DNA from 4 places in the Bacillus tequilensis genome. Region 4 is predicted to be linked to each of the others. Evidence: riboswitches for the same ligand, from Rfam matches in the RefSeq annotation. Region 4 holds a riboswitch; each other region holds the start of a gene.
What was found. Region 4 has a riboswitch for S-adenosylmethionine ahead of metN (methionine ABC transporter ATP-binding protein MetN). Riboswitches for the same ligand answer to the same signal wherever they lie in the genome.
Positions count from the first base shown of each region.

Region 1: it holds a riboswitch for S-adenosylmethionine, as region 4 does, so the genes downstream of both, G4P54_RS20080 (5-methyltetrahydropteroyltriglutamate--homocysteine S-methyltransferase) here and metN (methionine ABC transporter ATP-binding protein MetN) in region 4, are expected to answer to the same signal.
Region 2: it holds a riboswitch for S-adenosylmethionine, as region 4 does, so the genes downstream of both, metK (methionine adenosyltransferase) here and metN (methionine ABC transporter ATP-binding protein MetN) in region 4, are expected to answer to the same signal.
Region 3: it holds a riboswitch for S-adenosylmethionine, as region 4 does, so the genes downstream of both, mtnW (2,3-diketo-5-methylthiopentyl-1-phosphate enolase) here and metN (methionine ABC transporter ATP-binding protein MetN) in region 4, are expected to answer to the same signal.

Region 1 covers NZ_CP048852.1:3,812,766-3,820,351, forward strand. Annotated here, with positions in the region: gene G4P54_RS20050 (CcdC protein domain-containing protein) at 1-408, shown strand, start outside; gene G4P54_RS20055 (sensor histidine kinase) at 426-1,646, shown strand; gene G4P54_RS20060 (response regulator transcription factor) at 1,633-2,289, shown strand; gene pepT (peptidase T) at 2,339-3,571, shown strand; gene G4P54_RS21510 (hypothetical protein) at 3,675-3,803, shown strand; partial or broken gene G4P54_RS21430 (hypothetical protein) at 4,078-4,356, shown strand; gene G4P54_RS20075 (LURP-one-related/scramblase family protein) at 4,490-4,978, shown strand; SAM riboswitch class I at 5,045-5,133, shown strand; gene G4P54_RS20080 (5-methyltetrahydropteroyltriglutamate--homocysteine S-methyltransferase) at 5,216-6,349, shown strand; SAM riboswitch class I at 6,419-6,525, shown strand; gene G4P54_RS20085 (5-methyltetrahydropteroyltriglutamate--homocysteine S-methyltransferase) at 6,603-7,586, shown strand, end outside.
Region 2 covers NZ_CP048852.1:2,932,556-2,940,141, forward strand. Annotated here, with positions in the region: gene asnB (asparagine synthase (glutamine-hydrolyzing)) at 1-416, opposite strand, end outside; gene metK (methionine adenosyltransferase) at 565-1,767, opposite strand; SAM riboswitch class I at 1,935-2,073, opposite strand; gene pckA (phosphoenolpyruvate carboxykinase (ATP)) at 2,273-3,856, shown strand; gene G4P54_RS15545 (DUF2584 domain-containing protein) at 3,895-4,137, opposite strand; gene G4P54_RS15550 (alpha/beta hydrolase family protein) at 4,189-4,962, opposite strand; gene G4P54_RS15555 (ABC transporter substrate-binding protein) at 5,112-6,116, shown strand; gene G4P54_RS15560 (ABC transporter ATP-binding protein) at 6,129-6,911, shown strand; gene G4P54_RS15565 (ABC transporter permease) at 6,886-7,586, shown strand, end outside.
Region 3 covers NZ_CP048852.1:1,336,889-1,344,474, reverse strand. Annotated here, with positions in the region: gene kinD (sporulation kinase KinD) at 1-899, shown strand, start outside; gene G4P54_RS07185 (hypothetical protein) at 927-1,358, opposite strand; gene spo0E (aspartyl-phosphate phosphatase Spo0E) at 1,444-1,701, opposite strand; gene G4P54_RS07175 (YkvA family protein) at 1,905-2,225, shown strand; gene mtnD (acireductone dioxygenase) at 2,265-2,801, opposite strand; gene G4P54_RS07165 (methylthioribulose 1-phosphate dehydratase) at 2,817-3,446, opposite strand; gene mtnX (2-hydroxy-3-keto-5-methylthiopentenyl-1-phosphate phosphatase) at 3,404-4,111, opposite strand; gene mtnW (2,3-diketo-5-methylthiopentyl-1-phosphate enolase) at 4,108-5,325, opposite strand; SAM riboswitch class I at 5,410-5,510, opposite strand; gene mtnE (methionine-glutamine aminotransferase) at 5,552-6,745, opposite strand; gene G4P54_RS07145 (carbon-nitrogen family hydrolase) at 6,840-7,586, shown strand, end outside.
Region 4 covers NZ_CP048852.1:3,173,916-3,181,501, forward strand. Annotated here, with positions in the region: gene metQ (methionine ABC transporter substrate-binding lipoprotein MetQ) at 1-394, opposite strand, end outside; gene metP (methionine ABC transporter permease MetP) at 408-1,076, opposite strand; gene metN (methionine ABC transporter ATP-binding protein MetN) at 1,069-2,094, opposite strand; SAM riboswitch class I at 2,200-2,306, opposite strand; gene G4P54_RS16835 (SCP2 sterol-binding domain-containing protein) at 2,421-2,765, opposite strand; gene G4P54_RS16840 (thioredoxin family protein) at 2,872-3,192, opposite strand; gene G4P54_RS16845 (toprim domain-containing protein) at 3,203-3,556, opposite strand; gene G4P54_RS16850 (YusG family protein) at 3,629-3,865, opposite strand; gene gcvH (glycine cleavage system protein GcvH) at 3,921-4,304, opposite strand; gene G4P54_RS16860 (arsenate reductase family protein) at 4,371-4,727, opposite strand; gene fadE (acyl-CoA dehydrogenase FadE) at 4,838-6,622, opposite strand; gene G4P54_RS16870 (acetyl-CoA C-acetyltransferase) at 6,637-7,586, opposite strand, start outside.

The DNA.
Region 1 (7,586 bases), 640 kb from region 4:
ACCGTGAGACCCGGGAAATTGCTGATCATTCCGCTGTTGCTGTTATGGGGCGTATCAGCATCATTTCAGCCGGCGTATTTTCATTCAGCTTTACACGTTGCGGTCAGCGGCCTTTTATTACTGATCGGGCTGGCCTGCGGGTTTGGCGTCGGAAAGATGGTAAACGTGCGGCTTCACCCGGAAACCGGAAAGGTCACTTCACGCGGCTCCCTTGGAAGTGTTATCCTCATTCTAGTGATACTTTCTTTGCGGATGGCTGCGAGAGTATGGCTGCCTGAGAGCAACGAGATTTTTATTTCCATTATTCATTCTATGTTCTTCATTCCCCTCGGCACCATCACAGCCCGCAACATCATGCTTTACAAAGAATACAGACGGCTGACCGCTGGCAAAGTATCGATTCAATAACTGAAAGAAGGGCCAGCATGAACCGACAATCTCCGGCTCGGCACTACAAGAAGCTTGTGCCGAGCCTTATTCTCATTTTGAATTGCATACAATTTTTATCTCACCCAGCTAAAGCTGATCCCATTTTGTTAGCGTTTGTGTTTGCGGTATACTTAGCATTTATTTGGATCATTCCCTATGTGGCATCCGTTGCTGTCAATCTGTGCATATTTACCGGGCTTTGGCTCCTGACCGTTTTCCTTTGGGCTGTTTCCGGCCAAGAGCAGGGAGCCGCCTTTTTCTTAATTATATTTTTAATGGTTTATGCGGCTATAAAGCTTCCAGCACGCCTGTCCTTGATCTGTACGGTGTTCCTAATTGGCGGCAACGTTTTCTTTCTGCACTTCATTTTTGCCAGCAGCTGGGACGATATCGTTAGCAACATCTCAATCATGATCGGACTGTACGTCTTTTTCTCCTCCATGCGTTTTAGGCGAGAAGCAAGAAGAGAGGCTGAACGGAATCATGCTGAATTGGCGAAAATGCACGTGAAGCTGGAGCAGGCGCATGAAGAACTCCAGAAAGCGCACGCAGAGCTGCAGGAGGCTTCTGTTCTTTCGTTAAGGTACGCAGTCCTTGAGGAGCGCACAAGAATTGCCCGCGACATTCATGACAGCATCGGCCATGAGCTGACTTCTGTGATTGTTCAGCTTCAATCTCTCCCCTATATTCTGAAAAGCAGCAAGGAGGATTCAGAAAAAGTCATTCAAAATGTACTGAATGTCGCCAGAGAATGCCTTCAAGAAGTACGGTCTGTCGTTCACCAAATGGGCAGAAGCGAATCGATGGTCGGTCTTACCGCTTTGCGGGGGCTTATTCATCAAGTGGAGGAACGGAGCGGTTTGCACGTTTCTTTAGACACTGCCGGCCTGTCCGAAGAGTATTGGCCTCAAAATGTAAGCGAAACGATCTACCGCATCTTACAGGAAGCGCTGACCAATATCATTCGTCACGCTCACGCTTCTCATGCGGCTGCCGTTATATCTAACGACGAGACCTATCTCTATGTCACAATCACCGACAACGGGCAATTCACCGGTAATCTGACTTATGGATTTGGCCTGACAGGAATGAAAGAGCGCGCTGAAAAAGCAGGCGGTTCCCTGTCTCTCAGCGCCGTACAGCCGAGCGGCCTGCAAATTGAGCTGGTATTGCCGCTCGCCACAACGAATAAGGAGCAAAAAGATGAACAAAGATAAAATACTCGTCGCACTTGCCGATGATCAGCCGCTTGTGCGCGAAGGCTTTCGCTATATCATCAATGCACAGCCGGATATGATGGTTTCCGGTGAGGCCGGCGACGGTCACGGCATCATTGCACTGGCAAAGCAAACAACACCTGACGTCATCCTAATGGATGTCCAAATGCCGCATTGCTCAGGCATCGAAGCGGCGAAAGACATTATAAACGCACTTCCAGATACAAAAATTGTCATTTTAACGACCTTTGATACGGAAGAATATGTGTTTGAAGGCATCCGCGCGGGTGCAGTCGGCTATCTGCTGAAGGACACACTTCCTGAAGAATTAATAGACGCCATCCGCGCCGCGGCCAGAGGCGAAGCGATTTTCCGTACAGCCACAGCGGCTAAAATTATCAGCGAGACATTTCGCTCGAAGCAGCAAACTCAAGCCGAAGAACCGGCAGATCCGTTTACTAAAAGAGAACTTGAAGTTCTTCAGCAAATGGCCTATGGGCTAAGAAATGAAGACATTGCTGAAAAACTTTTCGTCAGCGAAAGCACCGTGAAAACCCACGTGCACCGCATCCTGCAAAAATGCAATGCCCAAGACCGGACACAGGCAGTCGTTTTTGCCATCCGAAACGGTATTGTGCAATAGAAATCTCTCAACCCGCCATGATAAAATAAGACAAAGGAGATGATTGGAAATGAAAGAAAAAATCATTGAACGGTTTACTACATACGTAAAAGTCGACACGCAGTCCGATGAATCCGTTGACACCTGCCCTTCCACACCCGGCCAATTGACGTTAGGAAACATGCTCGTTGATGAATTGAAATCAATCGGCATGCAGGACGCAGCCATTGATGAAAACGGCTATGTCATGGCGACTCTTCCCTCCAATACTGAAAAAGACGTGCCGACAATCGGCTTTCTCGCCCACGTCGACACCGCCACAGACTTTACCGGCAAAAACGTGAATCCGCAAATCGTTGAAAGCTACAATGGTAAAGACATCGTTCTCAATGAACAGCTGCAGGTTATCCTGTCGCCTGATCAGTTCCCTGAGCTGTCCGGCTATAAAGGCCACACACTCATCACCACAGACGGCACCACCCTTCTCGGCGCAGATAATAAAGCCGGTATTGCTGAAATCATGACAGCCATGGATTACCTCATCAAACACCCTGAAATCAAGCACGGCACGATCAGAGTCGCCTTTACGCCTGATGAAGAAATCGGTAGAGGGCCGCACAAATTTGATGTAAAACGGTTCAATGCGTCCTTTGCCTACACAGTTGATGGCGGCCCGCTCGGCGAGCTTGAGTACGAAAGCTTCAATGCAGCTGCCGCAAAAATCACGATCAAAGGCAACAACGTACATCCCGGCACAGCAAAAGGCAAAATGATCAACTCTGCGAAAATCGCAATGAAGCTGAACAGCCTGCTGCCGGCAGACGAAGCACCCGAATATACAGAAGGCTACGAAGGCTTCTACCACCTGCTGTCAATTCAAGGCGATGTAGAGGAAACAAAACTGCACTATATTATCAGAGACTTTGACAAAGAAAACTTCCAAAACAGAAAAGAAACAATGAAGCGCGTCGTTGAAGAGCTTCAAAACGAATACGGGCAAGACCGGATTCAGCTTGATATGAACGATCAATACTACAACATGAGAGAGAAAATCGAACCTGTCATCGAAATCGTCAATATTGCCAAGCAAGCGATGGAAAACCTCGGCATCGAAGCGAAGATTTCTCCAATCCGCGGCGGCACGGACGGGTCTCAGCTGTCCTACATGGGACTCCCGACGCCAAACATCTTTACAGGCGGGGAAAACTTCCACGGCAAATTTGAATACATCTCCGCCGATAACATGGTCAAAGCCGTAAATGTTATCGTTGAGATCGCAAAGCTGTTTGAAGAACAGGCGTAATGCCGAAAGCCAGTCCAAAAAGGACTGGCTTTTTTGTGTGAAAACGAAACATTTTGAACACCTCCTCCGTAAAACAAGTATCAACGGATAAGGAGGAAAAACAATGACAAAACATGCGATAGCTGCAAAAAGTCTATTGAAAAAATGGATCATCACCAGGCCACTTAGAATGCAAAAGAAATCGAGCCCATTTCAAAAAATCAGAAAAATGTTCAAACGCATCTTCAGATAAAACATTCAAATCCTCAAAACATAGCCCGCATTCTCTTGTACCGCCCAAATGCTCCGTAATTTGGGTTTTTTGTGTTCAATTCCGCAAAATAGGGTATAAACCAAACAAGAAAGAAAACGAAACCTAAAAACAGGAAATTCGAATTACGATAATTTAGGTTAAAAGTTATATAAAGGAATTTATTTTATCGTCGATAGTAACTATAGAACCAATCATCAACAAGAATAATCACCATAATGCAAGACTATTTTCAGGTCAACAGGTTAGACTGTTTTTGAGGGGCAGTTATTTATTTTTTATTGATTTCGAATTTTTTGAATACTTTTCGATAACTTAACCGTACAATAGAGAATACCAAAACTTTTTTTGGGAGGTATGTAAAATGATCCTATTTATTATCATCGCATTATGCGGCTATCTTCTTTTTTCTTTCAGCAAGGATAATCGCCGCAAACCGCAAAAGACAAGCCCTCTGCCAGCAGCCGCACCTCATCACAACAACCTAATCGACCTTGACGCCATCCGCCAAAAACGCCGGATGCATCTATCCTAGTTCATATATCAAACGAAAAGGCTGCTGAATAACGCAGCCTTTTCATTTTGAAAACTTAGATTTGGAACTTGAAACCTTTTTGCCCCCTATTCGTAATCTTTTATAAGGGCAAATTCAAAAGGAGACTTCAGCCATGATCGATTTATTTATGAAACAAAAAATGTTCTCATTTAAAGATACATTTCATATTTATGACCGGGATGAACAAGAGCACTTCAAAGTCGAAGGGCGGTTCTTTTCGTTAGGGGACTCATTACAATTGACAGATTCATCGGGGAAAACGCTCGTTTCCATTGAACAAAAAGTGATGTCATTTCTGCCGCGATATGTGATTTCAATTGACGGGAAAACGGTTTGTGAGGTGACGAAGAAATTAGCGTTTTTCAAACCGAAATTTGAGATTTCCGGGCTTAACTGGGAAATTGACGGGGACCTGTGGAAGAATGAATTCCAGCTGACTGACGGGGAAAATGTCCGGATGTCGGTGAGCAAGAAATGGCTCAGCTGGGGTGATTCTTATCATCTGCAGATTGCAAACAAAGAAGATGTGCTGATTTGCACAGCCATCGCTATCGTGCTGGATATGGTCTTATATGACGATGATGATGAGAGTCTTTTCTAAAAAAGAGTTGACAATTGATCAAAAAGTAATAATATTAAGATAATTGAAATCTGAATATGAAGATGTACCTTATCAAGAGAGGTGGAGGGACTGGCCCTATGATACCCGGCAACCGCTGTTTCAAACAGAATGGTGCTAAATCCTGCAGATGAGGCGGAGATTTGATCGTTCAAGCTCTTCCTTACATAAAGGGAGAGCTTTTTTATGCTTACACATTTGAGAAAAGAGGCGAATGACATGGCTGAACAAACAAGTCTTACAGGACACAAAACAGAAAAACAACACAAAGCTCCTTTCCGCGCTGATCATGTCGGCAGTTTACTGCGCTCCGCTCCGGTGAAAGAAGCCCGGCAGAAGCAAGCGGCCGGCGAGATCACTGCGGAACAGCTTCGTGAGGTCGAAAATCAAGAAATCAGCCGCATTGTGGAAAAACAAAAAGAAATCGGTCTCGAGGTGGTAACAGATGGGGAATTCCGCCGCTCTTGGTGGCATTATGACTTTTTGGAAGGGCTAGACGGAGTGGAACCGTTCATTCCGGCTGAAGGGATTCAGTTCCATAACGCGAAAACAAAAGCACGAAGCATCAAAGTGACGGGAAAACTTGATTTTACGAACCACCCTGCGCTTGCTGATTTTCAATTTTTACATGAGATTGCCGGCGATGCGACACCAAAGCTGACAATTCCGAGCCCGAATATGCTGTTTTTCGGTAAAAAGGCTGATAAAGCGATTTATGACGACCAAGAGGAATACTTTCATGATCTGGCCCAAGCGTACAAAAAAGCAATCAAAGCCTTTTATGACGCCGGATGCCGCTATCTTCAGCTTGATGATACGTCATGGTCTCTCTTCTTTGAGGAAAAAGGCAGAGAGGTTGTTCAGGCGCTCGGCGGCGATCCAGAAACATTGCCTGCCTTGTTCGCCAAAACGATTAACGATGCAGTGGCAGACCGGCCTGATGATTTAGCAATCACAATGCATATTTGCCGCGGCAACTTCCGTTCAACTTGGGCGGCATCAGGAGGCTACGACGCTGTAGCGGAAACGATTTTGGACGGCTTAGACCTGGACGGCCTGTTCTTGGAATACGATGATGACCGCTCAGGAAATTTTGATCCGCTTCGTTTCGTAAAACGCAAGGATCTGCAAATTGTTCTCGGCTTAATTACATCAAAATACGGCGAGCTTGAAGATCCAGAAGATGTGAAACGCCGAATCAATGAAGCGGCGCGCTTTGTCAGCCTTGATCAGCTTTGCCTCAGCCCGCAGTGCGGTTTCGCCTCTACAGAAGAAGGAAATCTTTTGACAGAGGAGCAGCAATGGGCGAAGCTCCGCCATGTCATCGACATCGCCAGCGACGTGTGGAGATAATCTATCATTGACAGATAGATAAAATGTGTGAATAATAGATACTATCAGAAAATTTCATAAAAAAGGTTTTCCTTATCAAGAGAGGTGGAGGGACTGGCCCTGCGATACCCGGCAACCGCTGTTTAACAGAATGGTGCTAAATCCTTTAGAGCAATGATTGCTCTTGAAGATAAGGTTGAGATTGTCACGCAAGCTCTTCCTTATCCAAAGGAAGAGCTTTTTTATATTTGAATGGAAAGAAGGAATGGACAACATGTCACAACAAACAACACCCGCAGAACAAAAATCACTTCAAAGAAAAAAACCGCCGTTTCGCGCGGATCAAGTCGGAAGCTTGCTGAGATCTGAGCCCGTCAAAAAAGCGCGGCAGCAAAAAGCGGCCGGCGAAATGACAGCTGAACAGCTTCGCCAAATCGAAAACGATGAAATCATCCGCATTGTGGAAAAACAGAAGGAAACCGGCCTGAACGTCGTAACAGACGGTGAATTCCGCAGAGCGTGGTGGCACTTTGATTTTCTGGAAAACCTGGATGGCGTTGAGCCGTTTATTCCCGAGCAGGGCATTCAATTCCACAACGTACAAACAAAAGCACGCGGCATTAAAGTCACAGGTGATATTGACTTTTCAACTCACCCAATGCTTGAAGATTACTCATTTCTCCATAGCATTGCCGGTGACGCGACGCCAAAAATGACGATCCCAAGCCCGAATATGCTGTTTTTCCGTGGAAAACTGGAAAAGGATGCGTACAAAAACGACTATCAGCTTTTCCAGCATGACGTATCCAAAGCATATAAAAAAGCGATTCAAGCGTTTTATGACAGAGGCTGCCGCTACCTCCAGCTTGATGATACGGCATGGGCTGTTTTCTTATCAGAAAAAGGCTTAAAACAAATCGAAGCGTTCGGAACAACGCCTGACGAGCTTCGACAGCTGTTTGCGAAATCAATTAACGACGCGATTGCAGACCGTCCGGATGACTTGACGGTAACCATGCATATTTGCCGCGGCAACTTCCAGTCCACTTGGACAGCGGAAGGCGGCTATGACGCAGCTGCTGAAACCATTTTTGACGGCTTGAATCTGGACGGGCTTTTCCTGGAGTATGATGATTCACGCTCAGGCGGATTTGAACCGCTCCGTTATGTGAAGCGCTCTGATCTTCAGCTTGTCCTTGGCTTAGTGACATCTAAATTCGGCGAGCTTGAACATCCGGACGACGTCAAACGCCGTATC
Region 2 (7,586 bases), 240 kb from region 4:
CCATAAAGCACATGATCGTTTTTATTCCAAATCAGAAAAGCAAACATACCGCGCAGTTTGGACGCCGCTTCTTCTTTATAGTGACGGTAAGTCGCAAGAAGAACCTCTGTGTCCGAATCCGTGTTGAATGTATACCCCTTTGCTTCAAGTTCTTCTCTCAGTTCAATATAGTTATAGATTTCTCCGTTAAAGATAATCCAATATGTTTCATCTTCATATGATAAAGGCTGTCCGCCATTTTCTACGTCAATAATGCTGAGCCGTCTGAAACCGAATCCAACGTGCTCATCATGGAAATATCCATCACTGTCAGGACCGCGGTGAACGATCATTTGGTTCATTTGTTTGATTAATTCTTCTTGATCAGCGGTTTGAGCTAACGGATGCTTGTTAAAAACCCCGACAAATCCACACATAGTATTGCCTCCATAATTAAAATTATCATCATTGAACCCCTATTTATAGACGCTGTGAATAGTATTTGGTTTCACGGTTATGTAAAAAAATAAACATGAATACAACGTAAAAAAGGGAAAGCCGCTTAACCAGTAAGCGGCTATAAAATTATTCTCCTAACGCTTCTTTACGCAGCTGCTCTGCTTTGTCTGTACGCTCCCACGGAAGATCAACATCGTGGCGTCCAAAATGGCCGTACGCAGCAGTTTGTTTGTAGATCGGGCGGCGTAAATCAAGCATTTTGATAATGCCGGCAGGTCGTAAGTCAAAGTTATTTCGAACAACTTCAATCAGTTTTTCCTCAGAAGCTTTTCCGGATCCGAATGTGTTGATTGAAATTGACACTGGCTGTGCAACACCGATCGCGTAAGCAAGCTGTACTTCACAAGAATCAGCAAGCTCAGCCGCAACGATGTTTTTCGCAACGTATCTTGCTGCATAAGCCGCAGAACGGTCTACCTTCGTCGCATCCTTACCAGAGAACGCGCCGCCTCCGTGGCGTGCATAGCCGCCGTACGTATCAACGATGATTTTGCGTCCTGTAAGTCCTGCATCCCCTTGAGGGCCTCCGATAACGAAACGACCTGTAGGATTGATGAAATATTTTGTTTCTTCATCAATCAGCTCTTTAGGAACAACTGGATTGATCACATGTTCTTTAATGTTGCGCTGGATTTGCTCAAGCGTAATTTCAGGGTGATGCTGAGTTGAAATGACAATCGCGTCAATACGCACAGGCTTGTTATTTTCATCGTACTCGACCGTTACCTGTGTTTTGCCGTCAGGGCGAAGGTACGGAAGAATATCTTCTTTACGAACTTCACTCAGGCGGCGGGCTAATTTATGAGCTAGTGAAATTGGAAGAGGCATAAGCTCTTTCGTTTCGTTGCACGCGTAACCGAACATTAAACCTTGGTCACCCGCACCGATCGCTTCAATTTCTTCGTCGCTCATTGTGCCTTCACGGGCTTCAAGCGCTTGGTCTACACCCATCGCGATATCAGCAGACTGCTCGTCAATTGATGTTAAAACTGCACAAGTTTCCGCATCAAATCCGTATTTCGCACGTGTGTATCCGATTTCTTTAATGGTTTGGCGAACCGTTTTCGGAATGTCAACATACGTAGATGTTGTGATCTCTCCGCTGACAAGAACCAAACCAGTTGTCACAGATGTTTCACAAGCAACACGCGCGTTTGGGTCTTTCTTTAAAATTTCATCTAAGATGCTGTCAGAAATCTGGTCACAGATTTTATCCGGATGCCCCTCCGTAACAGATTCTGATGTAAATAAACGACGATTTTTACTCATGATTTGCTTCCTCCTGCACAAGGCCTCCCGAAAGACCTTGTATATATGATACGGAACTCGCTCCCTCTTATACAATGTAACGTTATATTAGAGAATGTTAATTGGCATATTTATGAAATAAAAAAACCTTTTCCATCGAGGAAAGGGTTTGGTCTTTGTGCCTTTCACTCTTATCGCTCAAGGAATCATACAACCTTGCAACAGGTTAGCACCTTGGTTGTCTCACACAGTTTAACATAATAAATAACAGAGAAACCGGTTGCTGGGCTTCATAGGGCCTGTCCCTCCGCCAGCTCGGGATAAGAGTATCCGCTCAATGAAATATCTTATCGTAAAAGGGTTTGCAATGTCAATATGATTCAGAAGAAATAGGCACCTATATCGCAAGGGAAAAGATTGGAAAACGCACACACAAAAAACGATAAATAGTATAGACTATTCGAAAATATATGTTATACTAATTCACAATTAGCAAAACATAAAAAACGATAAAGGAAGGTTTCATATGAACTCAGTTGATTTGACCGCTGATTTACAAGCGTTATTAACAAGTCCAAATGTGCGTCATAATTTATCAGCAGCACAGCTTACAGAAAAAGTACTATCGCGGAACGAGGGCATTTTAACATCCACGGGTGCCGTTCGGGCGACTACAGGGGCTTATACAGGACGTTCACCTAAAGACAAATTTATCGTGGAGGAAGAAAGCACGAAACATAAGATCGATTGGGGTATGGTGAACCAGCCGATTTCAGAAGAAGCGTTCGACCGGCTGTACACGAAAGTTGTCAGCTACCTGAAACAGCGGGATGAGCTGTTTGTTTTCGAAGGATTTGCCGGGGCAGACGAAAAATACAGGCTGCCGATCACTGTCGTAAATGAGTTCGCATGGCACAATTTATTCGCCAGACAGCTGTTTATCCGCCCGGAAGGCAATGATAAGAAAACAGTTGAACAGCCGTTTACCATTCTTTCTGCTCCGCATTTCAAAGCGGATCCAAAAACAGACGGCACACACTCCGAAACGTTTATTATTGTCTCTTTCGAAAAGCGGACGATTTTAATCGGCGGAACAGAGTATGCCGGAGAAATGAAGAAATCCATTTTCTCCATTATGAATTTCCTGCTCCCTGAAAGAGATATTTTATCCATGCACTGCTCAGCCAATGTCGGTGACAAAGGCGATGTCGCTCTTTTCTTCGGGTTGTCCGGAACAGGCAAAACCACACTGTCAGCCGACGCTGACCGCAAGCTGATCGGCGACGATGAACACGGCTGGTCTGACACAGGCGTCTTTAATATTGAAGGCGGATGCTACGCCAAGTGCATTCATTTAAGCGAAGAAAAGGAGCCTCAAATCTTTAACGCGATCCGCTTCGGATCTGTTCTCGAAAATGTTGTTATTGATGAGGATACACGTGAAGCCAATTACGATGATTCTTTCTATACCGAAAATACGCGGGCGGCTTACCCGATTCATATGATTGACAACATTGTGACCCCGAGCATGGCAGGCCACCCGTCAGCCATTGTATTTTTGACGGCTGATGCATTCGGAGTCCTGCCGCCGATCAGCAAATTGACGAAGGAGCAGGCGATGTACCATTTCTTGAGCGGGTATACGAGCAAGCTAGCCGGAACCGAACGCGGTGTAACGTCTCCTGAGACGACGTTCTCCACATGCTTCGGCTCACCGTTTTTGCCGCTTCCTGCTCACGTCTATGCTGAAATGCTCGGGAAAAAGATCGATGAACACGGCGCAGAGGTTTTCTTGGTCAATACCGGCTGGACCGGCGGCGGCTACGGCACAGGCGAACGCATGAAGCTTTCTTACACGAGAGCGATGGTCAAAGCTGCAATTGAAGGCAAATTAGAGGGTGCTGAAATGATGACTGACGATATTTTCGGCCTGCACATTCCGATTCACGTTCCTGGTGTTCCTGATCATATTCTTCAGCCGGAAAACACGTGGAACAATAAGGAAGAATACAGAGAAAAGGCTGTCTATCTCGCAAACGAATTCAAAGAGAATTTTAAAAAGTTCACACATACGGATGCCATTGCACAGGCAGGCGGCCCTCTCGTTTAAAAAGCAAAAGCCAAGAGCGATTACGCCCTTGGCTTGTTTTAATTAACAGAATGCAGAGAAGTCAGCTTGTACGTAATGATGGTCCGGCCGTTTTCCCATTGAAGTTTCTGCACTTCAGCTGTGCCTGACTTTTCTCCGAACTTTGTTTTTTGCACATCCATCGGAATCTCCATCGGATACACCCGGTATCCGTCTTTCTCTAACGTGAATATATTTTCATCTATGCGAACTTCGTTTCCTTTTGTCACAATCAGTGTATTAAATTCTACAGGCATTCCCAAAGTGAGATCCCCTTTCGTTCTCTTTTTTCTTTATCATACCATATTTCACCGTCAGCGGTTCTTCATCCATTGTGTGAGCTGCCGCACGATACACCGGTTTTCTTTTGGCGGGAAATAATGTGTGAAGGTACTGTAGTACCACGTCTCCACCGGCTTATGCAGCTGTTTTAGCTTCTCTTCGAATAAATAGGAATGCTGAATCGAAACGTTTTGGTCTTTTTCTCCATGGATTAACAGCACGGGTGCCTGAATTTTGTCTACATGGTCAAACGGTGTTCTCCATTTGTATTCCTCAGGCACCTTTTTCGGTGTTCCGCCAATGACCCTTTTCATCATACGCCGCAAATCCTGCCGCTCTTCATATGTAAGGATCATATCACTGACGCCTCCCCAGGAAACGAATGAAGCCGCATGCCGGCCCATTTCAATCGCAGTGAGCATTCCCATAATTCCGCCGCGGGAAAAGCCAAAGATATGAACCCTGTCCTTCTTGACATTCGGATGCCGCTGAAGCAGGCGAAAAGCGGAAAAAGCATCCTCCCTGTCCTCTCCGGCAAAATCCTCGTTGCCCTCTCCTCCTTGATTTCCTCTGTAAAAAGGAGCAAACACAACAAATCCTTGGGATGCAAACTGGATTATGCGGCCCGGCCGAACCATGCCCACACTTTTAATCCCCCCGCGCAAATATAAAAATCCGTCATATTGTCCCGGCGCCGCCGGCTCAGCCAAAAGCCCCTTTATCCGTAAGCCATTTGAAAGATAGCAGATCGTATACAGACGCACATGCTGGCTTGGCGACGGAAATCTTCTTTTCTCAACAATCAAAGCAGCCGCCTCCTTTTTCTATATGCTTTCCTTACTCCGCCAATACATCCGGAGAACCTGATTAGGCATTCACACATTTTTATACCCATCATACGATATGTAAAGCAAAAAAGGATATTAACTTGATGCTAAATAAGGAGGTTGTCTATGTGAACAAATGGTTAAGGCTGGGCTTCGCCTGTGTCGTCAGCACATTTCTGATGATCGCCCTGGCGGCTTGCAGGCAGGAAGAAACGCTCACCAAAGTCAAAGTAGCTGAAGTGACCCATTCGATTTTTTACGCGCCTTTATATGTGGCTGAGTCTAAAGGATTTTTCAAGGAAGAAGGTCTTGATGTCGATGTCAATACGACATGGGGCGGCGACAAAACGATGACATCGCTTCTTTCAAATGGCGCAGACATCGCACTTGTCGGGTCAGAAACCTCTATTTATGTCGAAGCACAAGGCGCTAAAGACCCCGTCATCAATTTCGCCCAGCTGACCCAGACAGACGGAACGTTCCTTGTTGCGAGAGAAGATGTTGAACACTTCGACTGGGATCAGCTGAAAGAGAAAACGTTTCTCGGCCAGAGAAAAGGCGGCATGCCGCAAATGGCTGGCGAGTATGTGCTGAACAAACATAAGATTGACCCGCATAAGGATATTGACCTCATCCAGAACATAGACTTCGCCAATATCGCCAATGCATTTGCTTCCGGAACCGGTGACTATGTACAGCTCTTTGAACCGCAAGCTTCCCTCTTTGAGCAAAAAGGCATCGGACATATCGTGGCATCGTTCGGGGAAGAATCAGGCCAGGTTCCGTATACGACTTTTATGGCAAAACAAAGCTATCTGAAGAAACACGAAGATACAGCCGTCAAGTTTACAAAAGCCATTTATAAGGCGCAGCAGTGGGTGGAAAGTCACACAGCGAAGGACATCACGGACGCCATCAAAGATGAATTTGATGATACCGCCCCAGAAGTCATCGAAACATCCATCGAACGCTATAAAAAACAGCATTCGTATTCGCCAGACCCTCTCCTCAACGAAAAAGAATGGGAGCTGCTCCAAACCATTATGGACCAATCGGGAGAACTGCCGAAGCACATTCCATATCATCAGCTTGTAAATAAACAAATTGCCGAAAAAGTCACCTCGGAAAAATAGGAGGCGCCATCTATGTCTTTCTTACATGTCGACCATGTAACCCATACTTATTTTTCTATTAAAGAAAAAACAACGGCTGTGCGGGATATTCATTTCGATGCCGAAAAAGGTGATTTCATCTCATTTCTCGGCCCAAGCGGCTGCGGTAAAACAACACTGCTTTCCATTATCGCCGGGCTGATTGAGCCATCGGAAGGCAGAGTTCTGATTGAAGGCCGTGAGCCGAATCAAAAAGAACATAACATCGGCTACATGCTCCAGCAGGATTACTTATTTCCCTGGAAATCCATCGAAGAAAATGTGCTTCTCGGTTTAAAAATCGCCGACACGCTGACGGAAGAAAGCAAGACCGCCGCACTCGGCCTATTGCCGGAGTTCGGCCTCATAGATGTGGAGAACAGATATCCGAAAGAGCTGTCGGGCGGTATGCGCCAGCGGGCCGCGCTTGCAAGAACTCTTGCGCCAAATCCAAGTCTGCTTTTGCTGGATGAGCCATTTTCCGCGCTTGATTTTCAGACAAAGCTTTCACTGGAAAATCTTGTATTCCGCACATTAAAGGAGTATCAAAAAACAGCAGTGCTTGTTACTCATGATATTGGGGAAGCGATAGCGATGAGCGACACGATCTTTTTATTTTCAAACCAGCCGGGCACCATCCATCAGATTTTTACCATTCCTAAGGAATTGGCCGCGATGAAGCCTTTTGACGCCCGCCAGGAGCCATCCTTCCAGACCCTGTTTCAAACAATATGGAAGGAGCTGAATTCCCTTGAGAAACAGCAAAGAAACCATTGATCTGCTTCACGAGCAATATCAATGCAAACAGAAAAAGGAAAAATGGAAAGTCCATTCTTTTCAATTCGCCATATTTATCCTTTTTTTCTCAGGTTGGGAAATCTCCAGCAGACTCGGCTGGATCGATCCGCTGATCTTCAGTTCTCCGTCAGCTGTATGGCGTTTACTGCTGGAGAAACTCGGTGACGGGTCTTTACTGTCACATATCGGCGTCACTTTATTTGAAACAGTGCTTGGCTTTTTGCTTGGGACGTTTATGGGCACGTGCCTTGCTGCTTTGTTATGGTGGTCCAACAGGCTTGCCAGGATTTTAGATCCGTACCTCGTTATTTTGAATGCGATGCCGAAAGTGGCCCTGGGCCCAATCCTGATTGTCGCGCTCGGTCCCAGTTTTATCAGCATTATTGCGATGGGAGCTATCATCAGCGTCATTATCACAACCATCGTCGTGTATACCGCCTTCCAGGAGGTTGACGAAAACTATATAAAAGTCATGAAAACATTCGGCGCAAAGAAATGGGTTATTTTTAAAGAAGTGATTTTGCCCGCATCTTCCCCCGCTATCATTTCAACATTGAAAGTAAACGTCGGGTTATCATGGGTTGGCGTCATTGTAGGAGAATTCCTTGTCTCTAAGGTCGGGTTAGGATATATGATTATTTACGGTTTCCAAGT
Region 3 (7,586 bases), 1.8 Mb from region 4:
TTTTTTCGAGCGGACAGGCCTCTCATGCAGAAGATCAGAAACCAGTCAGCGGCTATCTGGATGATATCAGCTGGAATATGAAAGTATATCCGAACCCGGTCACAATAGAAGAACTGACGAAAAGCCTTTTGCTTCCGCTTTCTTGCAGTATTGTACTGCTGAATATTCTTTTTATTCTCGTGCTGTATTATTTGCTGAAGCGGCAGACCCAGCTGGAGCGCTCGGAAAACGAGGCGCAAAAATTAGAGCTGATCGGAACGCTTGCTGCCAGCACAGCCCATGAAATCCGCAACCCGCTCACCGGTATCAGCGGCTTTATTCAGCTGCTTCAAAAGAAATATAAAGGTGAAGAAGATCAGCTGTACTTCTCCATTATTGAACAGGAGATCAAGCGCATCAATCAAATTGTGAGTGAGTTTCTCGTTCTCGGCAAGCCGACAGCTGAAAAATGGGAGCTGAACTCGCTTCAGGATATTATCGGTGAAATTATGCCGATCATCTATTCTGAGGGCAATCTATACAATGTTGAAGTCGAATTACAATATTTAACCGAGCAGCCTTTACTCGTAAAATGTACAAAAGATCATATTAAACAAGTGATTTTAAATGTAGCAAAAAACGGCCTTGAGTCAATGCCTGATGGAGGCAAACTGACGATCTCCCTGGGAGCTTTAGATAAAAAGGCCGTTATCAAAGTTGTGGATAACGGTGAAGGGATTTCTCAGGAAATGCTTGATCATATCTTCCTTCCCTTTGTGACTTCCAAAGAAAAAGGAACCGGCCTCGGCCTTGTTGTATGTAAACGGATCGTGCTGATGTACGGCGGCTCCATTCATATTGAAAGTGAAGCGCGGAGAGGCACAGAGGTAACGATCACCCTCCCCGTATCCGATTCATAGCCCCCCTGACCTTGTCAGGAGGGTTTTTTATTTTCGTGACCGGGCATTGCCATTCGACTTGCTTGCTGTCCTGCCAGAAAAGAGTCTGTTAATGAAGCGCACCAGCAGTTTCAGCAGCAAAAAAAACATAAAGAATACTAAAAACCCCTTTAAACCTTCCGTGGCATCTAAAAACTCCATATTCCCTCTTCCCGTCACCTTTTGCTGAATTTCAATCGCAAATACGATAACGATGATGACTGTAACGGTATAGATAAAGGACAAGGCTGTCATGCTCCATTTAGATAACCATTTAAACACAGCATGCGTGACACCGAAAAAGAAAATGCCAAAAATGCCGATCACCCAAAAATGCATTTCTTTGTCGGTTAAATGAATCCCCAACATTCCGCAGAAAGAAATAAAAGCATCATGAAATTGATTAACCATTTCAGTAATGAGAATCGCCAGTTCTTTCATTAGTTCCCTCTTTCATATGAATTTTTCCAGAAAAAAAGAGCGCTTCTGAAAAGCTCTCTCTTTATATATGCATTTGATAGCGCCGCTATTTATTAGCATCGTATGCTGGCATAACATCTCTGCGAGGCCACAAGCCTAATTTCTTTACAAGGCCTTGAATCCCTTGAGAAAGTTCGTTTTCTTGCATGAGCTGGTGATATTCGTTCATTAAACAATCCAGCTCCTGACTGTGTCTGATCGTGTCATGCCCTGTAAACCCCTGCTTTCTAGCGGCATCTATCATTAACTTTCTTTTTTCATCAATAGACACCAACAATCTTTCTTGTTCAGAAGAACCGCCCATTCACTTCACCCCTCGCCGCTAAGAAATAGGAAACAAGTTTGATTGGGTTATTGTGCATTATTACAGATTATACTTTATTTGTAAACATATTTTCATTAAAATAAGTTATTTTTTCAGGTATAATAGATATATTGATAGGATTAGAAGAACAATACCCAGATGAAGAATATCTTAAACACATCGCCAGGCAGGAGGTATGCTCAATGAAGAAAAGAAAAGCAATGATGCTCGGAGCAGCAGGCGGTAAAGCGATGTTAAAAAGGAAAAACCGAAAAAAATCGATTCAGCACATCCAGGTTTTTTTTCAAATGCTCCGCGATTGGAGAAACGGTGACTATCCCCGTTCACAAGTGAAAACCCTTTTGCTTCTAGCTGCTGCGCTCTTATATATCGCCATGCCTCTCGACATTATTCCGGACTTTATCCTCGGTCTTGGGATCATTGACGATGCAGCTGTTTTAGGTTTGATTTGGATGCTGATAAAAAAAGAAATGTCACAATATGAAAAGTGGCGTTTGCAATAAATCTAAAAAGCCCCGTTCGATGAACGGGGCTTTTCCTGCTTATTGATTCACACTGTCTTTTTCATAAATCGGAACCCAGCCTTCAGTTGTGACAAAGATTCTCACCGCGACAACTTTGCGGTCCTCCTGAAGCGTGAAGTAATGGCGGATATTTTCAGGCACGGAGATTAAATCTCCAGGATTTAAACGGACATCAAAAAACGTGCCGTCCTTGCCTTGAATGACAAAAATGCCGTGTCCGCTTACGATAAAACGAACCTCATCGTCTGTATGGTGATGCTCTCTTTTAAAGTTCTCAAGCAGTTCATCAAGTTTTGGGTTGCTGTCTGACAAGGAAATAACATCCTGCGCTTTGTAACCGCGGCGGGCTGAAATATCTTTAATTTCAGCTTCAAAGGTATCAAGAATTTGCTGTTTTTCTCCTTCTGTCAGATCATATTTCTCCGAAAGCTGATCAGGGAGCTTCGCAATATCCCATTGTTCATAAATCACCTCTTGACTGTCCAGAAAACTTGCTACTTCCTCTTGATTCTCAATGGTTGTATTTGCCTCATTATGAATTCGAATTGTTGCCATTTCAGTTCCTCCTTTTTATTTAACCAGCTGGTGCTGGAGTGTTTTCAATTTCAAATGGCAGCTGAACAAAAATTCATATGCCTCAAGCACTCTTTTTGCTTCAAATGCCGTTTTCCCCCAAGCGGTAATGCCGTGATTTCGGATCAGAACAGCTCCTGAATCTTCTGAAACTTCTCCCGAAAACAGTGCCGCGAGCGTCGGAATATGAGCCGGATTTTCAATGATCGGTATGGTCGCTTCTGCATTCTCTTCCCACAGGCCGAGCGCTTTTATGATTTCCTGGCCTCTGAATGTGATTTTCTTTTGGTCTCCGTACAGCTCTGAGATGACATTATTGTTTACCGTATGAACGTGCAGACAGCATCCTGCATTGGTTTTATTGTACAAATGTGTATGAAGGAGTGTTTCCGCTGACGGTTTTAAAGAATGCCCGCTTTCGACAGGCTCTCCGTTTTGATCCACCAGCAGAAAATCTTCATCGGTTTCTTTTCGTTTATCTTTCCCGCTCGCGGTTACGAGAAATGTTAAAGGCTCATCAGAAACTTTAATTGACAGATTGCCGCTAGTCGCCGGAAACCAATCTCTTTCTGCCAATTCCCGTTTTACTTCAGCGAGCTCTCGCCAGCGTTCTTGTTTTGCAGCCATTCCTGTACCTCCGTTACATTCTCAATCTCTTTTCTAATCTCATAAAAATCGTGATACGGGAGATGATTCAGGTTACGCTCTCGGCATTCGTTTAATAAATAATCCCTTGCAAAGCAAAGGTCAGACAGCTTTGCCGCCTCCACATCTGTAACGGAATCACCGATCATGATGATATATTGGTTCGGTTCAGAAAGGTCATGTATCACCGACGGCTTGCAGCATCCGCATTGATTGCTGCACGTTCCCTTGCAAGAATGCGGCCAGTCAATATGAATATAGTCTTGGTCAAATGACGCATGGTTGCAATAAATATGGTCTTTTTCCACAATGCCTTCAAGCAATGGATACACAAAAAAATCCATACCTCCGCTTACGACATAAAACGGAAGCTCATGCTCCTTGACAAACGCTACAAATTCCCGAAAGCCTTCCCTGATTTTTGCATCTTCCAATACGAATCTCGTCATCTCTTCTTTTAAACTGCTCGGCAGAAGGCCGAACATCCGCCCGACACCTTCCTTAATCGACAGCGATTTGGAGAGCACGCCATCTTTTAATGCCGTCCATTCCGGCGGAGCGAACGTTTTCATAATGCTTATAATGTTATCGTTCATCGTGATGGTTCCGTCAAAATCACAAATAATGAAAGGTTTTCGAGTCGTCATTCTTCCTCAACCTTTCCCCATTTATCTAGCGCAAGCTTCAGATCCTTGCATTGCTTGACTTTTTCATCAATCGGCTGGGCTTCCAGGACAGCATCAATGACGGCTCTGAACGCTTTGCCTCCGCCTTGGGCGCCATTCGGATGTCCGTGTACGCCTCCTCCGGCGTTAATAATATGATCTATGCCGAAATCCCGCATCAACAGCGGAACCATGCCGGGATGAATGCCTGCTGACGGAACGGCAAATGTCTGATTAAAGGCATCCTCTCTCACACATTCTTCGTGAATCGCGAGCGCATCCTCTCTCGGAAGCGCGACCGAACCGTATGGAGACGGAAAGAGACTGAAATCAGCACCGCAATACCGGTTTAATTTTCCGAGCAGAAGAGCGTGAGAAAAGCCATAATCCGGAGAAGACGTAAACGCCCCGCTGACAGCTGGATGCGCCATAATCGGGATCTGGATTTCACGATCTTCCGCAAGGCTTTGCATGACGTCCAGGCCGTAAGCAAAGACATTAAACAAAAGTGCATCCGCTCCCAATTCGGCGGCGCGTCTCGCTTTGTCTTTCAAATCAGCCGTGCGCCCAGTCAAATTCACCGCATACAGCGTTTTATGTCCGGTTTGCTCATATGTTTCCTTCAATATCTGCTTTCCCTCTGTAATTCTTGTTTCAAAAGGCGCCAGACCTGTTTCAAAGAAAATTTCATCGTCCTTAATCAAGTCAACTCCGCCTAGCGCCTGCTGTCTGAGCTGTTCTTTAATATCATTCAGACCTCTTCCGATAACACCTTTAAAAATGCTCATTAACAGCGGTCTTTCAAACTCCCCCAGCAGCTTTCGGATACCGTATACGCCGAACTTCGGTCCAGGCAGCGTGCGCTTAAATGCTTCTGAGAAATGAAGATCAAGCAATTTGATTTTTCCGTCCAGCGACAGCTTGCCAAACACTGTTGTCAGCAAAGCCGGAATGTCCTGAGAGAAATTGATTTCAGGATAGGCAATTGTGATCACTGCTTGTTTTCCTGATGCAGGAGTTCCCTCTATCTCCTCAACCTTTATCACCCGCCCCTTGTGCTTTTGCATTTGCTCCTGTTTTAAAAGGGGCAGATCCGTCCAGGAGCCCACTGTCAATCCTGTTGCGATTTGTTCTGCTTTTTTCTCCGTATCGGCTCCCGGTTCTGTCAGGAGATATGTCGCTAATAACTCACTCATGCCAGAGCTCCTTTCATTTTCATCCATATAAAAAAACCTCTTCAAACAGCAATCGCGTCTAAAGAGGTTTCGTTTCTCGTCCGAATCTTATCTCTCAGCCGCCAGCTGCAAGAATTAGCACCGTGCTTTACAAGTCGGTTGCCGGGCTTCATCGGGCTCGTCCCTCTGCCTGCTCTTGATAAGAAAATATAGATTTTATAAATTATTTTGAATTATCCCATCGTTATCAAATCTTGTCAATGCTTTTTTGGGTAAACAGGTTCAGTTTCCCAATTCGATAGGCGGCTTCCTCAAGTCTTTCTTCACTTGTCAGCAGTCCGACTCTGACATAGCCCTCGCCATATTCACCGAAGCCGGTTCCAGCCGCAACCGCCACATTCGCTTTTTCCAGCAAAAGGTCGGAGAACTGCTCAGATGTATAGCCTTCAGGCACAGGCAGCCATGCAAAAAATGAACCTGCCGGAGCTGTCACATCCCAGCCAATCTCCCGGCATGCCGCGATCCAAGCGTTTCGCCTGCTCTCATAGCGGGCATTTTGCTCCGCCACACACGTTTGATCAGCAAGCAGTGCCGCCGCTGCAGCCTCCTGAGTCGCTCTGAAAAGACTGACAAACATATGGTCCTGATAAAGATTAATCGCTTCAATGACCGAAGCGTTTCCAACGGCAAAGCCGACCCGCCATCCTGCCATGTTATACGTTTTTGACAGCGTGTAAATTTCGATGCCAATATCCTTCGCACCTTCAGTCTGCAAAAAGCTTAACGGCTTGTTCCCGTCAAATCCTACAGCGCCATAAGCAAAATCGTGAACGACACAAATCCCGTTTTCTTTTGCAAAGCTCACGGTTTCTTCAAAAAATTCAGAGGTAGCAACAGCCCCGGTCGGATTATTCGGATAATTTAAATACATCAATTTTGCCTGATCCCTCACCTCAGCTGCGATGCTGCTATAATCAGGAAGAAACGCCCTTTCCTTTACAAGCGGCATCATTTCCATCTTTGCTTTCGCAAGTGTGACACCTGACCAGTAATCAGGATAACCCGGATCGGGCACTAAAATCGTATCACCGGGATTCAGCAAGCATTGCGGGAGCTCGACAAGACCCGCTTTCCCGCCGAATAATACAGCAACTTCAGTTTCCGGGTCGAGATCAATACCGTATTCTCTTTTGTAAAATGCTGCGGCAGCTGACTTCAGACTGTGCGAGCCGCGAAAAGACGAGTATTTATGATTTTCAGGATCGGCAACAGCCCGTTTCATTTCCTCGACGATATGCTCCGGAGTCGGCTGATCCGGATTTCCCTGTCCAAGATTGATCACGTCGTGTCCTTCCGCGAGCTTTCGATTCACTTTCTGCACCAGAGAAGCGAAGAACTGTTTAGGCAATTCCTTCAATACATGAGACTGTTCAAATATCATCTATTCTCACCTTCTAAAAAAATCTTGAAATGATAGTCCATCATCATATATGGTTAAATCAAAAAAGTAAAGAAAAATTTGGGGGCGTAAAAAAATGAAATGGACGATATCTTGTCTTCAATTTGATATTTCTTACGGAAAACCTTCAGAAAATATAAAAAAGGCTGAAAGTTTTATCGAAAAAGAAAGCAAACATGCTGATGTGATTGTTCTGCCTGAACTATGGACGACCGGATATGATCTGGCCAATCTTGATGAGCTGGCTGATGAAGACGGTCGTTCAGCTCAGAGCTGGCTAAAGAAAACGGCTAAAAAACATGGCGTTCATATTGTTGCCGGTTCAGTTGCTGTCAGAGAGGATTCTGATGTTTATAATACGATGTACATTGCAGATAAGGAAGGACAAATCATTAAGGAATATAGAAAAGCCCATCTCTTTCAGCTGATGGATGAACATGTGTATTTATCAGCCGGTTCAGAAGATGGGTACTTTGAGCTTGATGGCGTCAAATGCTCTGGGCTGATCTGTTACGATATCCGTTTTCCGGAATGGATCAGAAAACATACGACAAAAGGTGCCAACGTGCTGTTTATTTCCGCGGAATGGCCTCTTCCACGCCTTGACCATTGGAAAAGCCTGCTTATTGCCCGCGCCATTGAAAATCAATGCTTTGTCGCCGCCTGCAATTGTACCGGTTCAAATCCCGATAATGAATTTGCCGGACACAGCCTGCTTATTGATCCATGGGGGCGCGTACTTGCTGAAGGCGGCCTGGAAGAAGGTATTGTCCGAGCGGAAATCGACCTTCATGAAAGCGTTGAGGTGCGTAAGCGTATACCT
Region 4 (7,586 bases):
TCGCTCCGTTTGGAAGATCTTTTAGCGATTTGTATGTTTTAGAGTAAATACCGAATGGCTCTAAGTGAACAGCGCCGGCATTCACAAGTTTGTAATCTGTGTTTTCTTTCATTTCTTGCTCAAGGTAAGGAATGTGCTGGAAGTAGTTCGCATCCACTTCTTTATCAGCTAAAGCTTTGTTGTACATCTTGTAATCACTAAGCACTTTCACTTTCAGCGTGTAGCCTTTTTCTTTCAACAATGGTTCAGCCTCTTTTAAAATTTCCGCATGCGGTGTTTTTGTCGCCGCAACAACAATGTCTTTCTTGCCGGATTCAGCGCCGTTATTCGAACCGCAGGCAGCCAGAACTCCTGCAAATACAAGCAGTAATGCACCTAAAAATAGCTTTTTCAATGTAAATCCTCCCTTATCGTTTATCTATAATATTTGTTATTACATCACCGATGATTTGAATAATAAACACGATGATTAAAATAAACACAGTAGCAACGAAGGTAACATCAGCATTATTAGACTGATATCCTTCTACATACGCAAGGTTTCCAAGGCCGCCTGAACCGATGGCTCCGGCAATAGCCGTTGAGCCGATCAAAGCGATGGCCGTAACCGTGATGCCAGAAATAAGAGCCGGCATAGACTCCGGAAGCAGCACTTTAAAAATAATCGTAGACGTTTTAGCGCCCATTGATTTAGCGGCTTCAATCACACCTTTGTCAACCTCGCGCAATGCGATTTCAGCAAGGCGCGCGTAAAATGGTGCCGAGCCGATCACCAGCGCCGGCAATGCGGCATTTGGCCCTAAGATCGTGCCCACTAAAAATTTCGTAAAACCTAACAATAAAATAATTAAAATGAGGAATGGAATCGATCTGAATATATTGACAATGGCCGCAATTACAGAGTTGACAGCTTTATTCTGCCAGAGGCTCCCTTTGCTTGTCAGGAAAAGCAGCAAGCCGAGGATCACCCCGATGACAAAAGCAAACACCAATGAAATCAGCGTCATATACAGTGTTTCATATGTCGCGTTCCACAATTCAGTTAAATCAACATTCGGGAAATACTTTTCAAACATTCGTGATCACCTCTGCTTTTACCTGTTTGTCGTTAATGAACCGGATCACGTTTTGCACTTCTTCCTCGTCTCCGTCAATGTGGATGAATAATGAACCGTAAGCTCCATCCTTCGTCTGCGAGATTTTCCCCTGCAGAATATTGACACTGACATTGAAGTTTCTGATCATTTCTGTAATCAGAGGCTGTTCAGCCGAATCACCGACAAATGTGAGCTGAACCGTTTTTCCTGATGCTGTTTCATCAAGAAGATGCTGAAGCGTTTCTTTCGTTTCTTCCGGCTCTGTCACCTGCTGAACAAATCGTTTTGTCATGTCTTCTTTCGGATTTTTGAAGACGTCGAGAACTTCGCCTTCTTCTACAACCCTTCCGTTTTCCATGACGGCGACTCTGTTGCAGATTTTGCGGATGACATGCATTTCGTGTGTAATCAGCACAATCGTCAAGCCGAGTCTTTCATTAATATCGGACAATAAATCCAAAATTGAATCTGTCGTTTGCGGATCTAACGCTGATGTCGCTTCATCACAAAGGAGAACCTTCGGATTGTTTGCAAGCGCTCGGGCGATGCCGACACGCTGCTTTTGCCCGCCGCTCAGCTGAGACGGATATGATTTTTCTTTTCCTTCTAAACCTACCAGTTTAATCAGTTCATTGGCACGCTTAATCCGTTCGCTCTTTTTGACCCCGGCAATTTCTAAAGGAAACATGATATTCTCTCTGACGGTCCGCGACCAAAGCAAGTTGAAATGCTGGAAAATCATGCTGATTTCATGGCGTGCTTTTCTTAAACCGCGTCCGTTTACTTCATTAATTTTAGTTCCCGCCACTTCCACGGTTCCTGAGGTTGGTTTCTCAAGGCCGTTCAGCAGACGGATTAAGGAACTTTTACCAGCTCCGCTATATCCTATAATTCCAAAAATCTCACCTTTATTAATGGAAAGCGAGACATTTTGGACAGCATTGACATCTCCATGTTTCGACTTGTAAACTTTTGAAACATCTTGAAGATTAATCAAAGCAATCACCTGCCTTAACACTATTCTAAGAAATCTTCCGGGTTTTTCTGCAAAAGAAAAGCCTTTCTGCACATGTGAGCAGAAAGGCTTATATAAAACGCCTTTCTCTCATCTTTCAAAGCTGAACGCTTCGTGTGAATTGGCACCATTTCAACAGCGTTGATGGTTGCCGGGCTTCATAGGGCACTTCCCTCCACCTCTCTTGATAAGAGAAATATATAGTCTTTTTCGTCCGGAAATTCTTAATGTAGAATAGCACGGCGAATCAGCAAATGTCAATAAAATAAATGATGTCAACTTTTACTATTATAATAATTTTTTATTTTTCAATTCTTCAAAATCCTCTGAAAAAATCCGTTCGTCAGCCAGAGAATGGCCTCGAGTTTCAGCAGGGCTCTGAATGACCCCTTTACTTTAAGGCTTCCCCTCTGGATCAAGTGCTGGAGGGAAATGTCTCCGTGCAATAAATGAATGATTTCCGCTTGGTTTCCGTAAAAGGTCAGGTTGGACGTTTGAGGCGGAGAAATTTTTTTCATTTCTCCCTGTTCGTTTATTGAGACGGTTAAGGCTTCTGTTTCTCCTTGGAAGGTAATGAGCAATGCTGAAGCATTCAAAAGGGGTTTTAAAAACAGATGCTGGTACTCATCTTCTAAAACTTCCGCTTTCTCCATATGTACAACCTCCTATTTGTTGGTCATACATACACATTTCTCTTTCTGCGCAAGAACCCCTTTATAAAACGAACGACAATTTCATTGGAATACGTCGAGAAATATGTCATAAATGGGATGCGGAAGATGATTTTTGTTTAATCAGCTCATATAAATAAGAAACAGAATGAAACGCGTATCCTCTTTCAACCACTTTTCCGCCTTTAAACAGCAGAAAGCAAGGGACGCTCTCAATTTGATACGCTTTTGCAAATGTCGGAGAATAATTGACATTGTTTTGATAGAAGGCGACATCGGGCAGCATCTCTTTCACCACTGTCAGCATTTTGCTTGCAAGCTGGCAGGTGCCGCAAAACGGAGTATATAAATATAGGAGATACACATCATCTGCGATGTGGTCTAGCTCATGTTCTTGAAGTTCTTTCATGCTATACACCTCAGGACTTTCTTTCAAGAAAAATAGTATGGACATTCAGATTTGCGCGGAGCAGCACAGAAGCGACATGGTGTCTCGGTGCAGCCTCTACTTCCTTATAGGCTCTGTCGATATGCAAATGGCAGGCGTCATTAAATTCTCTTTTCAGCTGTTTTCTTAATTTCTCGCCTGATTCATCAGCATCAACTAATATATAGACGTCTTTATCGTAAAGCTCATCAGCCAATTCCTCAAGCTTCAGCTGGCTGATTGTTCCGTTTGTGCAGATGATGCGCACTGGTTCATTCAGCACACTTTCAACTTTCTCTTTATCTGATTTCCCTTCGACAATCATCACCTTTTCCTGCTCATCCATTTTCATCACCTGCTGCGCCAAATTTGAAACGTTCAGATTGTAAAAAGAAGGCAGTGAAATTCACCGCCAACATTAACACCAGCCGTTTTCATAGTCACAATCCACGTATTTTTCATCGTTTCCTGAGACCACATCGGCTGTTTTATAAAATTTCTCATTTTCAAAGGAATAACCGGATTTAAGCTCATATTCATCCATGCTTGTCATTTGCCCGATCATCTCATTATCATGATATAACGAGAGCCGGCCATTTTGAAAGCGGCCTGTCACATCATTGGTGACATCGAGCTTTTGTTTGCTGAAAGCCATATTGGACACCTCCTACACCGTTAGCGTGTCCAATTGCCTTCACAGCTATCCTATTTTAGTCTTCTTGTGTCATCTCTTCGTATTGCTCTGCTGTCATCAGTTTTTCAATTTCAGAAGCGTCAGACGGCTCAATGACGATCATCCATGCTTTTTCGTACGGAGATTCGTTGACGAATTCCGGACTGTCATCAAGATCTTCGTTTACTTCCACAACAGTTCCGTTAATCGGTGCATAAAGCTCAGATACCGTTTTAACGGATTCAACACTGCCGAATGGCTCGTCCGCTTTGATTTCAGCGCCGACTTCAGGAAGCTCGACAAACACGATGTCGCCTAGCTCGGACTGGGCAAAATGCGTAATTCCGATTCTGGCTTTTTCTCCCTCAACTTTAACCCACTCGTGTTCTCCTGAGTAACGCAAATCTTTAGGTATGCTCAATTGAATCCCTCCATTTTTTACAGCACTACAATAAGAAGATACCACACTTTTCAAAAAAAATTGACATTAAGCCCAGTTTTCTTCAAATTGGTCTTCTTTAAAACCGACTGTCACTTTTTCGCCGTCTGTTGTAAGCGGGCGTTTGATCAGCATTCCGTCTGAAGCCAGCAGTTCAAGCTGTTCGTCCTCTGACATGTGATACAGCTTTTCCTTTAGATTCAGTTCGCGGTATTTCATGCCGCTCGTGTTGAAAAATTTCTTGAGATCCAGCCCGCTTTTTTCATAAAGCGCTTTTAGTTCTTCTTTGCTTGGAGGCTGCTCTGCAATATGTATTTCGTTGATTTCTTTTCCATGCTCTTCAAGCCATTTCTTTGCTTTGCGGCACGTTCCGCATTTAGGGTACCAGTAAAAAGTTAACGACATCTTCTTCCCCCTCAATAAAATAATCGAGGTTATTTTAACACAGTTTGTTTTAAAAGCCTAAAACTGTGCTCCTTAAAAAAAAACTCCGCGCATGCGGAGCTTTTGGACAATCAGACAATATATTTTTCAGCCTCAAAAACGCCCGCTGCCGCTTCGCGTTTTTTCTGAATGACGTTTTTAGGCGTTACGCGCGTCAGTTTGCGGAGAGCGGAAAGCATCATGCGGAGTGAGTCTCCTTCTTCCATTGCGATAAGGGATTCCTTCGCGTGCGCTTCAATTTCGTTAAAAGCTTCCTGAACGAAAATTTCAGTATACAGCACCTTTTGCGCCGCTTTTTCTTCTCCTTGGGCGGCAATGGCCTTTTCCGTTCTGAGTACGGCGGATTCCATTGCGTATACATTGCTGACGATATCCGCGACGTTGACGAGAATTTCTTGTTCGCGATCGATGGCTTTTCCGTATTTTTGCGCGGCGAGACCGGCGGCGAACAGCGCGATTTTTTTGGCTTGCTTGACGATATATTTCTCCTGCTCTAAAACGCCGCTGCCCGGCTCTTCCGGCATAAGCATCATGAGTTCTTCTTGGAGTGCCTTCGCTTTTTCGAATAGAGGCAGCTCGCCTTTTAACGCTTTTTTCAGGAAAGTGCTTGGCACGATTAACCGGTTGATTTCGTTTGTGCCTTCAAAAATCCGATTGATCCTTGAATCCCGATAGGCTCTCTCTACTTCGTATTCCTGCATAAAACCGTAGCCGCCATGAATCTGCACGCCTTCATCTACGATATAATCAAGCGTCTCGGATCCGAATACTTTATTCAGAGAGCATTCGATGGCGTATTCTGCAATTGACTTGGCGATTTGCCGGCCGTCCTTGAGGTCTTCGGCCGTAAACTGGCTCATATTGTCTTCAAACAGCCCGACGGTTCTGTACACAGAGCTTTCCATCGCGTAAAGCCTTGAAGACATCGTCGCGATTTTTTCCTGTGTCAGCGAAAAGCCAGCAATCGGCGTTTTAAATTGGCGGCGCTGATTTGCGTATGCTGCAGACAGCTCAATCACCCGCTTAGATGCTCCAATCGTGCCAACCGCCAGCTTATAGCGGCCGATATTCAAAATATTAAAGGCGATGACATGCCCTTTGCCGATTTCTCCGAGCAGGTTTTCTTTTGGCACTTCAGCCTGATCTAAAATAAGGGTTCTTGTCGATGATCCTTTGATCCCCATTTTCTTTTCTTCCGGACCTGTGGATACGCCCGGGAAATCTTTTTCTACAATAAAGGCCGAGAATTTGTCGCCGTCCACCTTCGCGTAAACGACAAATACATCAGCAAAGGCAGAGTTGGTAATCCACTGTTTTTCACCGGTTAATACGTAATGCGTCCCCGCTTCATTCAGCACGGCTGTTGTTTTTGCTCCCAGCGCATCAGACCCGGAGCCGGGTTCAGTCAACGCATAAGCCGCGATCTTTTCGCCTGAAGCAAGCCCGGGCAAATACGTTTTCTTTTGCTCTTCTGATCCGAAAAAGACGATCGGCAAGGAACCGATGCCGACATGCGCGCCATAAGAAAGCGAAAAGCTTCCCGCACGCGAAAATTTTTCCGTAATGAGTGCGGAGCTGATTTTATCAAGGCCGAGCCCTCCGTATTCCTCTGGCACATCAGCGCCAAGCAGCCCTAGTTCGCCGGCCTTCTTCAACAGTCTGACAGAATGCTCGAATTGGTGGTTTTCGATTTCATCTATATGAGGGAGAACATCTTGCTCGATGTAATCCTCTGTTGTTTTTGCAATCATTTTATGCTCGTCAGTGAAATCCTCCGGTGTATACATTTGATCGTATGTGACATCGTCGATTAAAAATCCGCCGCCTTTTTGTACTTCAGCCGCTTTTTTCACCATTTGTTTTTCCCCCTTTAGCATAATTCAAATACACCGGCCGCTCCCATCCCGCCGCCAATACACATTGTGACGACTCCAAACTGCTCGTTTCTCCGCTTCATTTCATGAATGAGTGAAAGTGTAAGCTTTGTGCCCGTACAGCCAAGCGGGTGCCCAAGCGCGATGGCGCCCCCGTTGACATTGACTTTTTCTTCGTCAATTCCCAGTTCCCTGATCACTTGGATGGCCTGTGATGCGAAAGCTTCGTTCAGTTCAAACAAGCCGATGTCCTGGAGCTGCAGCCCAGCAAGCTTTAAGGCGCGCGGAATGGCTTCCACCGGTCCGATGCCCATCACCTCCGGCGGCACGCCGCCTACCGCAAAGGAGCGGAATTTCACAAGCGGCGCCAAGCCAAGCGCATCAGCTTTTTCCCGATCCATCAGCATGACAGCCGCCGCTCCGTCACTCGTTTGCGAGGAATTGCCGGCAGTAACTGTTCCATCTACAGAAAAAGCCGGACGCAATGTCGCTAAGACATCTGTTGTCGTTTGCGGGCGAACACCTTCATCCTGAGAAAACACAAACTGTTTTTCCTGCGGCTTATGGTTTTCTCCGATTTCTGTCACCGTCACTTTGACAGATACTATCTCATCTTTAAATTTCCCTTCTGCAAGGGCTTTGGCCGCATTCTGGTGGCTGCGAACGGCAAATGCATCCTGATCCTCACGTGAGACGCCGTATTTTTTCGCGACCTGCTCAGCTGTATGTCCCATGCTCATATAATATTCCGGCGCCTGTTCTGCCAACGCTAGGTTCGGACGGGTGACATGCCCCATCATCGGAACCTGTGACATGGATTCTGCTCCCCCGGCGATCGCTGTATCGTAGGCGCCAAGCATAATTTTTTCTGCCGCATATGCGATGGACTGAAGACCTGAAGAGCAGTAGCGATTGACTGTAATCGCCGGAACCGTATACGGCAGTC